DNA from 2 places in the Paenibacillus stellifer genome. Region 2 is predicted to be linked to the other one. Evidence: predicted binding sites of a transcription regulator. Region 2 holds the regulator's gene; the other holds the start of a gene.

Region 1 (4,493 bases), 230 kb from region 2:
GCCTTGGAAGTCTGCATCCGGATGTTCGTAGAACAGCCACATGCCTTTCGCAGCATCCATTGGGGAACCGCCGCCCAGTGCGATGATGCAGTCCGGTTGGAATCTGTTCATCATAGCGGTACCTTTTTCAACTGTAGTTGTCGACGGATCCGGTTCAACTTCCGAGAACACTTCAATGGCTACAGGAGTCTGACGTTGACGCAGGTAGTGCTCAACTCTTTCCACATAGCCCAGTTTAACCATCATCGGGTCGGTAATAATTGCAACGCGAGTGATGTCAGGCATTTTGGCCAGGTATTGAGTAGCGCCTTTTTCGAAGTAAATCTTATCCGGTACTTTAAACCATTGCATGTTCACGGTACGACGATTCACCCTTTTCACGTTGATCAAGTTGATTGCGGTAACGTTCTGCGATACCGAGTTGCGGCCGTAGGATCCGCAGCCCAGAGTCAGCGAAGGGATGTTCGTGTTGTAAATGTCGCCGATAGCGCCATGCGTGGAAGGCGAATTGACGAGAATACGTCCGGTCTGCAGACGGTTGGAGAACTTCATGATAACTTCTTCGTTGTTCGAGTGGATAGCCGAACTGTGGCCCATGCCTCCGAATTCAACGATTTGAGCAGCGCGCTCGATACCCTGATCAGCGTTCTTAACTTTGTAGCAAGCCAGAACCGGGCTCAGTTTCTCAGCGGACAGCGGGTACTTCGTACCTACGCCTTCCAGTTCGGCGACCAGAATCTTGGTTCCTGCCGGTACTTGGATTCCGCACATTTCGGCGATCTTCGTAGCGGATTGACCTACGATTGCCGGGTTAACTGCGCATTTCTCAACGTTCATAGCGCCGTTGGTCAGCTTGGCAGCTTCTTCTTTATTAACGAAGTAGCAGCCATTCGCGATCATCTTCTTCTTCACTTGGTCGAAGATGGCTTCTTCAATAATAACAGCCTGCTCGGATGCGCAGATCATGCCGTTGTCGAAAGTTTTGGAAAGGATGATGTCGGTAACTGCTTGGTCGATGTCCGCGCTCTTCTCGATGAAGGCAGGAACGTTACCAGGGCCTACGCCGAGAGCCGGTTTGCCGCAGCTGTATGCCGCTTTAACCATTGCAGCACCGCCTGTTGCCAGGATCAGAGCCACGTCCGGATTGTTCATCAGGGCGTTGGTTTTGTCCATCGTCGGCTGTTCGATCCATTGGATGCAGTTCTCAGGAGCGCCGGCTTTTACCGCTGCATCATGCAGGATTTTTGCCGCCGCGGCACTACAAGCTTGCGCCGACGGGTGGAAACCGAATATAATAGGATTACGTGTCTTAATGGAAATCAACGCTTTGAACATCGTGGTGGATGTTGGGTTGGTTACCGGTGTGATACCCATTACAATGCCGACCGGTTCGGCGATCTTCTGGAAGCTGTCGTAAGAGTTGTCTTCAATAACCCCTACTGTCTTGTCGTATTTGATTCCGTGCCAGATATATTCAGTGGAGAAAATATTCTTCGTGATTTTGTCTTCGTAAACGCCGCGGCCTGTTTCTTCAACAGCCAGTTTTGCCAGGTACATGTGCTTGTCGAGACCGGCAAGCGCCATAGCGTGCACAATGTTGTTCACTTGCTCTTGATCAAGAGCCATGAAAGCTTCTTGAGCCTTCTTTGCTTTATCCACCAAAGTCTGAATGTACTCTTCAGCGGTTGGTTGCTGTACCTGGGCGGCGACTTCATTCTTAACTGCCATTTCCCTCGTCCTCCTGTCAATTTGTGGTGTTTCCTCTCTACACATTGATCATAACATATCATGTACGTCTTGTATAGTGAAATCTTTCACAAAGTATAAATTTTTTTTGATCAGTTTTCAAAGCGCTTACATTTCGGGTATTTTTCCATGGTGTCATTAGCCCTACGGCAATGCTTTCCCAGTACACAAGCCCGCTGCCGTGCGCGAATCTTTTTTTCGCATTGACTGAAATTCCACAATATGGTTCTTGAAATTTAGCCCGGTAAGCTGTTATTCCTATTTTTAAATATTCAAAAGTTTTTATTAAAAAGTAGTTTCATATAATATACGCAATACGCAAAAATAAACCGCAGCGGGCTTCTCCGATCTGATTACTCGTTAGAATCCCTTTCCTTCATTATGTATCCCCTTGGTCTTCTCCGTTGTGAAAGCGCGTTGTATCAGTCTGCATAATGCGGCAGCATCCTCTCATGTAACAACTTCTCTATCACTTTCTAGTTGCCTAAGTCATTTCCATCATTTATAGTAAAAAAAACTCCTTCGGAGTTGTCGTTTACCCGCATATTGCGAAAACCTATTAAATATGGCACTGAAATTCCGGCTTTTTGAGTGAAATTAATCACAATGTTGAAATTTAGACACTATTTTTCGAGTTTTTTTCAACGCAAAGTCAGGAATTCATTGTATAATTAATTTAAAATTTATTGAAAAACTGAGGGAATAAAGGGGATATCGATTATGAATGAGCATACGAATGTTATCGAGGCCCATGGCAATACGAACTGTTTCTCTGAACAAAACTTCAACCGACTGCTCGTGACAATGAAAGATCGTCTGGTCCCTGAGGGATCGCATTTGTTCTGGGAAGGGGATTATTCGGATAAGCTGTTCTATCTGAAACGGGGACGCGTCAAGCTCACCAAATCCACGGACGAAGGCAAGGAACTCATCCTCTATATGTATCAAGCGGGTGATATGGTCGGCCAAGCGGATCCTTTCTTCAGCACGAAGCACAGCTTCACCGCCGAAGTCATCGAAGAAAGCGAAGTCGGCGTTATCGAGCATAAGGATCTGGAGATTCTGATCTGCCAGCACTGCGATTTCGCGATCGACTTCATGAAGTGGATGGGCATTCACCACCGGCTTACCCAGACCAAGTTCCGCGACCTGATGATGTACGGCAAACCGGGCGCTCTATGCTCCACGCTTATCCGGCTTAGCAACACCTATGGCGAGAAGAACGGCGACACAATTCTGATTAACAAAAAAATCACGCATACCGACTTATCCAACATGATCGGCGCGACGCGCGAGAGCGTTAACCGGATGCTTAGCGATCTCCGCAAAAAGGACGCCGTCGAGTATGAGAACGGCATGATCGTTATTAAGGATCTTGAGATGCTTCAGGATATTTGCCACTGCGAGCTTTGCCCTAACGAGATCTGCCGCATCTAATAAGTCTTCACGCTTGAACGTCATGGACTTCATGTTGTAGACGGACTAATCATCTGCCGACTAGTGATTACCCTCTTTACACCTCAGTGAAACATACACGTTCGTTTTTTTCGGCTCGGGTCCAGGTAGCCGAGAAGCGCCCTCGCAGGGCGCTTTTTTTATGCGATAAAGACTTTCCAAGTGCAATCAAAAAAGGCCGCCGCAGACCCCAAAAGGGACGAGCAGCGACCTTAAGCTACCTATGGTACAGTGCGTGCAAATCTTCTACTTTGCTTGACCGGAAGAGCCTCGGCGAACCGGGGAAATCAGCCAGTAGGCCATTCCTACGAACACACCGCCTCCGACGATGTTGCCAAGCGTGACGGGGATCATGTTATGAAGCCAGCCGGCCAGCGTTACGGTCTCCGGATGGTTCGGCAGCAGCAGGGCAACGCTCAGCAGCGTCATGTTGGCAACACTGTGCTCGTAGCCGCTGGCGATAAATGCGAGCAGACACCACCAGATCAGCACAAGCTTCGCCCCTTCACTCTTGGCGCGGGAGGACATCCAGATCGCCAGACAGACGAGCCAGTTACACAGAATTCCCCGGAAGAAGAGCTGGGAGAACGGCAGACCCATCTTCTTGGCCGCGGAGGCGAAGATAAGATGATCCGGTGCGGCAGCCTTGAACAGTCCCGTTCCCTGGATAAGCCAGGCGAGCAGCAGAGCGCCAGCCAGATTCCCGATAAAGACAACGATCCAGTTCTTGACGGTATCCCACACACTCGTTCTGCCTGCCAGGGTGCTGACGGTAAAGAACATATTATTGCCTGTGAACAGCTCGGAGCCGGCAAAGATGACAAGCGTCAGCGCGATTCCGAACGTCGATCCCATAATCAGAGGCTGGAATGGAGACTTGGCCGCCGCCAGAGGCGCACCCAGGGTAAATATCAAGATGATGCCAATACCGACGTACGCACCCGCCAGCAGCGCCGCCAAGGCGTACCTTGGCAGGCTCTCATTCATTTTATCCCGTTTGGCTACCGCCGCTTCAACAATGTTCTCCACGCTTTGCGTAAACATGTAACTACCCCCGCCCTATTTTCTCGTCTTTTTCATCTAACTGCCTAAATGCCGATTGCGATTTCATCCCCGTTTACATAGACCGGAAAGACAACGGCCTGACCTTTGTCCGGAGCCTGAACTTCGCCTGTGCGAAGATCGATCTTCCAGTCATACAGCGGGTCATACAGATAGTGCCCGGATACGATCCCTTCAGCCAGCGGACCGCCCTTCGGGTGCGGATTCCGGTTCTCCAGAGCATAGAACTC
Region 2 (4,493 bases):
AGGACTCGATCAGCTGCCTCATCTTCTTCTCGGAGACGCCTTTGGAGACCTCCTGGGCGTATACGCCGTTCTGTCCGCCGGCCGGCTTGCCATCCTCTGTGAAACGCACCCAGACCATCATATCCGTTCCGGATGCATTCTTGCCGCTGACGACCCAGTAGATGGAGTTCGCGTCCCACACCGATTTCCGGACACTATCAATCTCTGTCAGCCCCGCTGCGCTGTCTGCGGCAGCTTCGGCCGCGCTACGCTCATTCCATTGATCCCTCAGTACGTAGGCGAAGAATTGATAGAGGGCGAACAGAAAGAGCACGGCCAGAAAGATCCCGTACAGAATCCATTTTCTCCTAGTTCTCAACTTGCTGTTCTCCTTCTGTGAGGTTTAGGTTCCCGTCGTTACCAGACAGGCATAGACAAGCACAGGCTACCTTTTGAGCAGTCCCTCAAATGCTTCCTGCGCCTTGCGGCGGACTTCTTCCTCATCCAGCGTCAGGCAGAGGCCGTGCTTCACAACCTGCTTGCCATCTACCCATACATGCTCGACGTCCTTGGCGCTTGCCGAGTATACGGCATGTGATACCAGATCCGTATGCGGCAGCAGATGCGGCTGGTCAATATCCAGGGCGATAAAATCCGCCTTCATTCCGGGCGCAAGCTTGCCTATCTGATCCAGGAAGATAGACTTCGCTCCATACTCTGTAGCCATACGCAGAGCTTCACTCGCAGGCACAGCCGTCGGATCGCCGGAGACCCCTTTATGAATCAAGGCAGCCAGACGCATTTCCTCGAACATATCCAGATTATTGTTGCTCGCTGGACCGTCCGTTCCCAAGGAAACCGTAACGCCCGCCTTAAGGAGCTCGGGAACCCGCGCGACTCCACTCGCCAGTTTCAGATTGCTTCCCGGATTGTGGGAGACGCCGACCTGATAACGGGCCAGAATTTCAATCTCCTCGTCATTCAGATGCACCCCATGCGCCACCAGTGACGGCCGGGTGAACATGCCGAGCTTCTCCAGATGAGCGACGGGACGCAGCCCGAAATCCGCCTCATTCTGCTCCACTTCACGGCGGGTCTCCGACATGTGGGTATGCAGAGGAAGGTCCAAATCATGCGCGGCCTGAACGAATTTCTCGAAGAAATCAGGCGGACAAGTATACGGGGAGTGCGGCGATATCATCGCTGTAATCCGTCCCCCTGCGCTTCCGTGATAATCTTTGGCAAAGGCAACGGCTTCCGCCAGCTTCTGACGCTGCACCTCTTCCGGGCACAGTCCAATGACGCCGCGCATCAGCACGGCGCGAATGCCGGATTTCTCCGCCACCTCGGCCACCCGGTCCATATGATCGTACATATCAAGGAAGGTGGTCGTGCCGCCTTTCAGCATTTCCAGTACGGACAGCGCGCTTCCCCAGTAGACGTCATCTCCGGTGAATTTCGCTTCCATTGGCCACATTTTCTCCTGCAGCCAGATTTGCAGTGCGAGGTCGTCCCCATAACCGCGAAGCAGCGACATCGCCGCATGACCATGTGTATTGACCAAGCCGGGCATGAACAGCAGCCGGCTGCCATCGAATGTCTCCACGCCCTCGGGAACAGCATTCAATGCTTCTCCTATGTATGTGATTACCCCATTCTCCACGATCATATCTCCGCCAATCACGGCGGGCTTATCATCTCCGGGCACGACAAATTTGCCGCCGCGGACGATCCACTTATCGCTCATCCTGTTCTTCGTCCTTTCCGTCATGCAGATAATAGGCAAGGCTCTGCAGATCTGTTGTAAAATCGGCTGCGTGCACACGAACCTCTTGCGGGGTCTTCAGGATGACCGGAGCGAAATTAAGGATGGCTTCGATACCTGATTCAATCAGTATATTGGCCACATTCTGCGCTTCCTGGTCCGGCACGGTAATGATGCCAATCCGGATGCCCTGTTCGCGTACGGTCTTGGACAGCTCTTCCATCGGCTGCACGGTCAGCGTATTGATTTTGGTTCCGACCTTCGGCGGGTAGGAATCGAAGACAGCCGTAATTTTCATCGTGTCTTTCAAATAGGCGTTATAGTTGGACAGCGCGTGGCCGAGGTTACCGGCTCCGACCAGAGCAACATTGATCGGCTGGTCCAGCTTGAGAATATGACGGATTTTCTCGATCAGATAAGCTACATCATAACCGATGCCTTTTCTTCCGAAATCTCCGAAATAGGCAAGATCCTTGCGAATCTGGGCAGGGTTCAAATCCAGACGCTGGCCCAATTCCTGAGAAGAGACTGTGGAGATTTCGCGCCGGTGCAGGTCGTTCAGAAAGCGCAGGTATACAGGCAGCCTGCGTACAACGGCCTCTGATATTTTGTCCGATTTCATGAGTTCTCCTCCTAATCGATATCGGTGCCTTTCATCCCAAAACCTCTCAAAGTCCAGCCTTAGGCTATTACGTCAAGAGCCCGCAGGGCCACCTGCACCTCGTTCAGGACCTCCGTTCAAATGGCGATTGGACGAAGGCAGACGAAGCTTCGGCGGGTTTTGGGTGACAAGGACCGCTTGCATCCCTGACGGGACACTTTAAATATACGGGATCTGCTGCAATTACATGAACAGAAGACATTCCCGGAAATAGGGTTAATCGTAATAATATCAGCCATGACCAGCCGGTCTGACTTCAGGACGACTAAGAACTACGATCCGTCACTCAGCTTCCGCAGGTTATTAGGATACACCGTCCTGATGAAGCCATTCTGCGATGCGCGGGACCATCTGTTTGGTCGTCATATGCTCCATTTTGGGACCCGGGAGCGAATACAGGAAGTATTTGCCGTAATAAGACTCGATGACCCTGGTATCATATACGATGACGATCCCCCTGTCCTGCGCGGTCCGGACAAGCCGGCCAAAGCCCTGCTTGAAGCGGATCACCGCTTGAGGCACGGAGAGCTTCATGAACGGATTCTTCTTCTGGGCTTGAAGCAGCTCGGCCTTGGCCTCCGCTAGCGGATGGCTCGGGGGCTGAAACGGCAGCCTGACAATCGCCAGGCAGGTCAACGCATCGCCCGGTATGTCGACGCCTTCCCAGAAGCTGCTCGTTCCCAGCAGGACGGAAGCAGCTTTCTCCTGAAACCTTCTCAGAAGCTTGCTCCGGCTGCCGCCCTCCACGCCCTGTCCGAGCACGGAAATATCCTGGGCTGCAAGAGCTTCCTTGAGCGGCTCATACACCTGGCGAAGCATTTTGTAGGACGTGAACAGCACCAGCATCCTTCCCTGCGTCGTCACGGCGGCTTCCGCCAGCGACTGGACAAGCATATCGACGAATTTGGCGTCGCCCACGGTCCCCTTCACGCTCGGGAAGTCCCTTGGAATGACCAGCAGCGCCTGATCCCTGTACTTGAACGGAGAAGGCAGCTGCACGGTCTTGAGCCGTTCCTGCTCCTGGGCTTCGTTGAGTCCGAGGCTGTCGATCATGTACTGGAACGACTTGTCGACGGAGAGCGTCGCCGAGGTGAGCACCGCGCTTTTTTTCTTGTCGAAGAACAGGTCCTTCAGCTGAGCGCTGACATCTACCGGCACGGCATACAGATGCAGCGATTTGTTGCGGTAATTTCCGTTCGCCTCAAGCCAATATACTACATTCTCGTCGTTCATTCCCATAAAAAACCGCACCTGCTCCCGGATTTCGGCCAAATCCTTTAAGAGTCCGCCGATATCGGTCACCAGGCTGTCCGAAGAGGACTGGCTCTCCTGTTCCCGCATCTCCGTGAGCATCCCCTCGCCCTTGCGGATCACGTCGCTCAGAGAGCTGTGGAGTGTCTGCTCCAGCGCGGCAAGCTCCTCCCAGCCTGTTGGCTTGCGGGAAGGCAGCAGGCGATGAACGAGCTGACCGGCTTCGCCCCCTGCGTCGGCGCGCTCCGGGATCAGCGTGAACAGCTTCTCGCTCAGGAGTTCCCACGATTCCTTGATAGTCAGAAGGTCCGGATACATCCGGTCGATGATCGAGCTCCATTCCGCCGCCTGCTCGCTTCCGGAGCTCTGCAGCACATGGCGCAGCGCCGGCAGCTGGCCGGTCCTGCTGTCCTTATACAGCCGGTTCAGCGTGTGGGAAACTGTGAAATGCTTCATGCTCATGCCCAGATGCTTCCCGGCGACTTCCTCCAGCTGATGGGCTTCGTCGATGACCAGGTATTCATAGGCTGGCAGAAGCTGATGTCCGGCCCTCACGTCGGCGAACAGCTTCGAATGATTCGTGATGACGACATCCGCATTGCCCGCCTCATGCTTCGCCCGGTGATAGTAGCATTTGCGGAACCACGGACAGGATCTTCCCAGGCATGAATCGGTATCGCTGGCAACCGTCTCCCAGAAATCGCCGCCCCGGCCCCCGAGATTCAGCTCTTCGTCGTCCCCCGAATCGGTCTGCGTCAGCCAGACGATCATCTGGGCCGAGGTAAGCGTATCCTCACGGGGAGCGGTGAATTCCTTTGCATTAATTTTATGTTCAAA

Evidence for each region. Region 2 encodes Rex, which represses fermentation and respiration genes when NADH is low (regulators of the CRP and FNR family bind a similar motif). Its sites were predicted from a motif close to TTGTGAAATATTTCACAA; they were not measured.
Region 1: a site for Rex is predicted at 1,803-1,820, ahead of adhE (bifunctional acetaldehyde-CoA/alcohol dehydrogenase). Genes of this name have one in related genera too.

What each region holds. Positions count from the first base shown of each region.
Region 1 covers NZ_CP009286.1:3,821,748-3,826,240, forward strand. The annotation lists gene adhE (bifunctional acetaldehyde-CoA/alcohol dehydrogenase) at 1-1,728, opposite strand, end outside; gene PSTEL_RS17695 (Crp/Fnr family transcriptional regulator) at 2,467-3,183, shown strand; gene PSTEL_RS17700 (formate/nitrite transporter family protein) at 3,448-4,245, opposite strand; gene nirD (nitrite reductase small subunit NirD) at 4,290-4,493, opposite strand, start outside.
Region 2 covers NZ_CP009286.1:3,595,992-3,600,484, forward strand. The annotation lists gene PSTEL_RS16600 (cell wall elongation regulator TseB-like domain-containing protein) at 1-358, opposite strand, end outside; gene PSTEL_RS16605 (amidohydrolase) at 425-1,726, opposite strand; gene PSTEL_RS16610 (redox-sensing transcriptional repressor Rex) at 1,716-2,366, opposite strand; gene dinG (ATP-dependent DNA helicase DinG) at 2,709-4,493, opposite strand, start outside.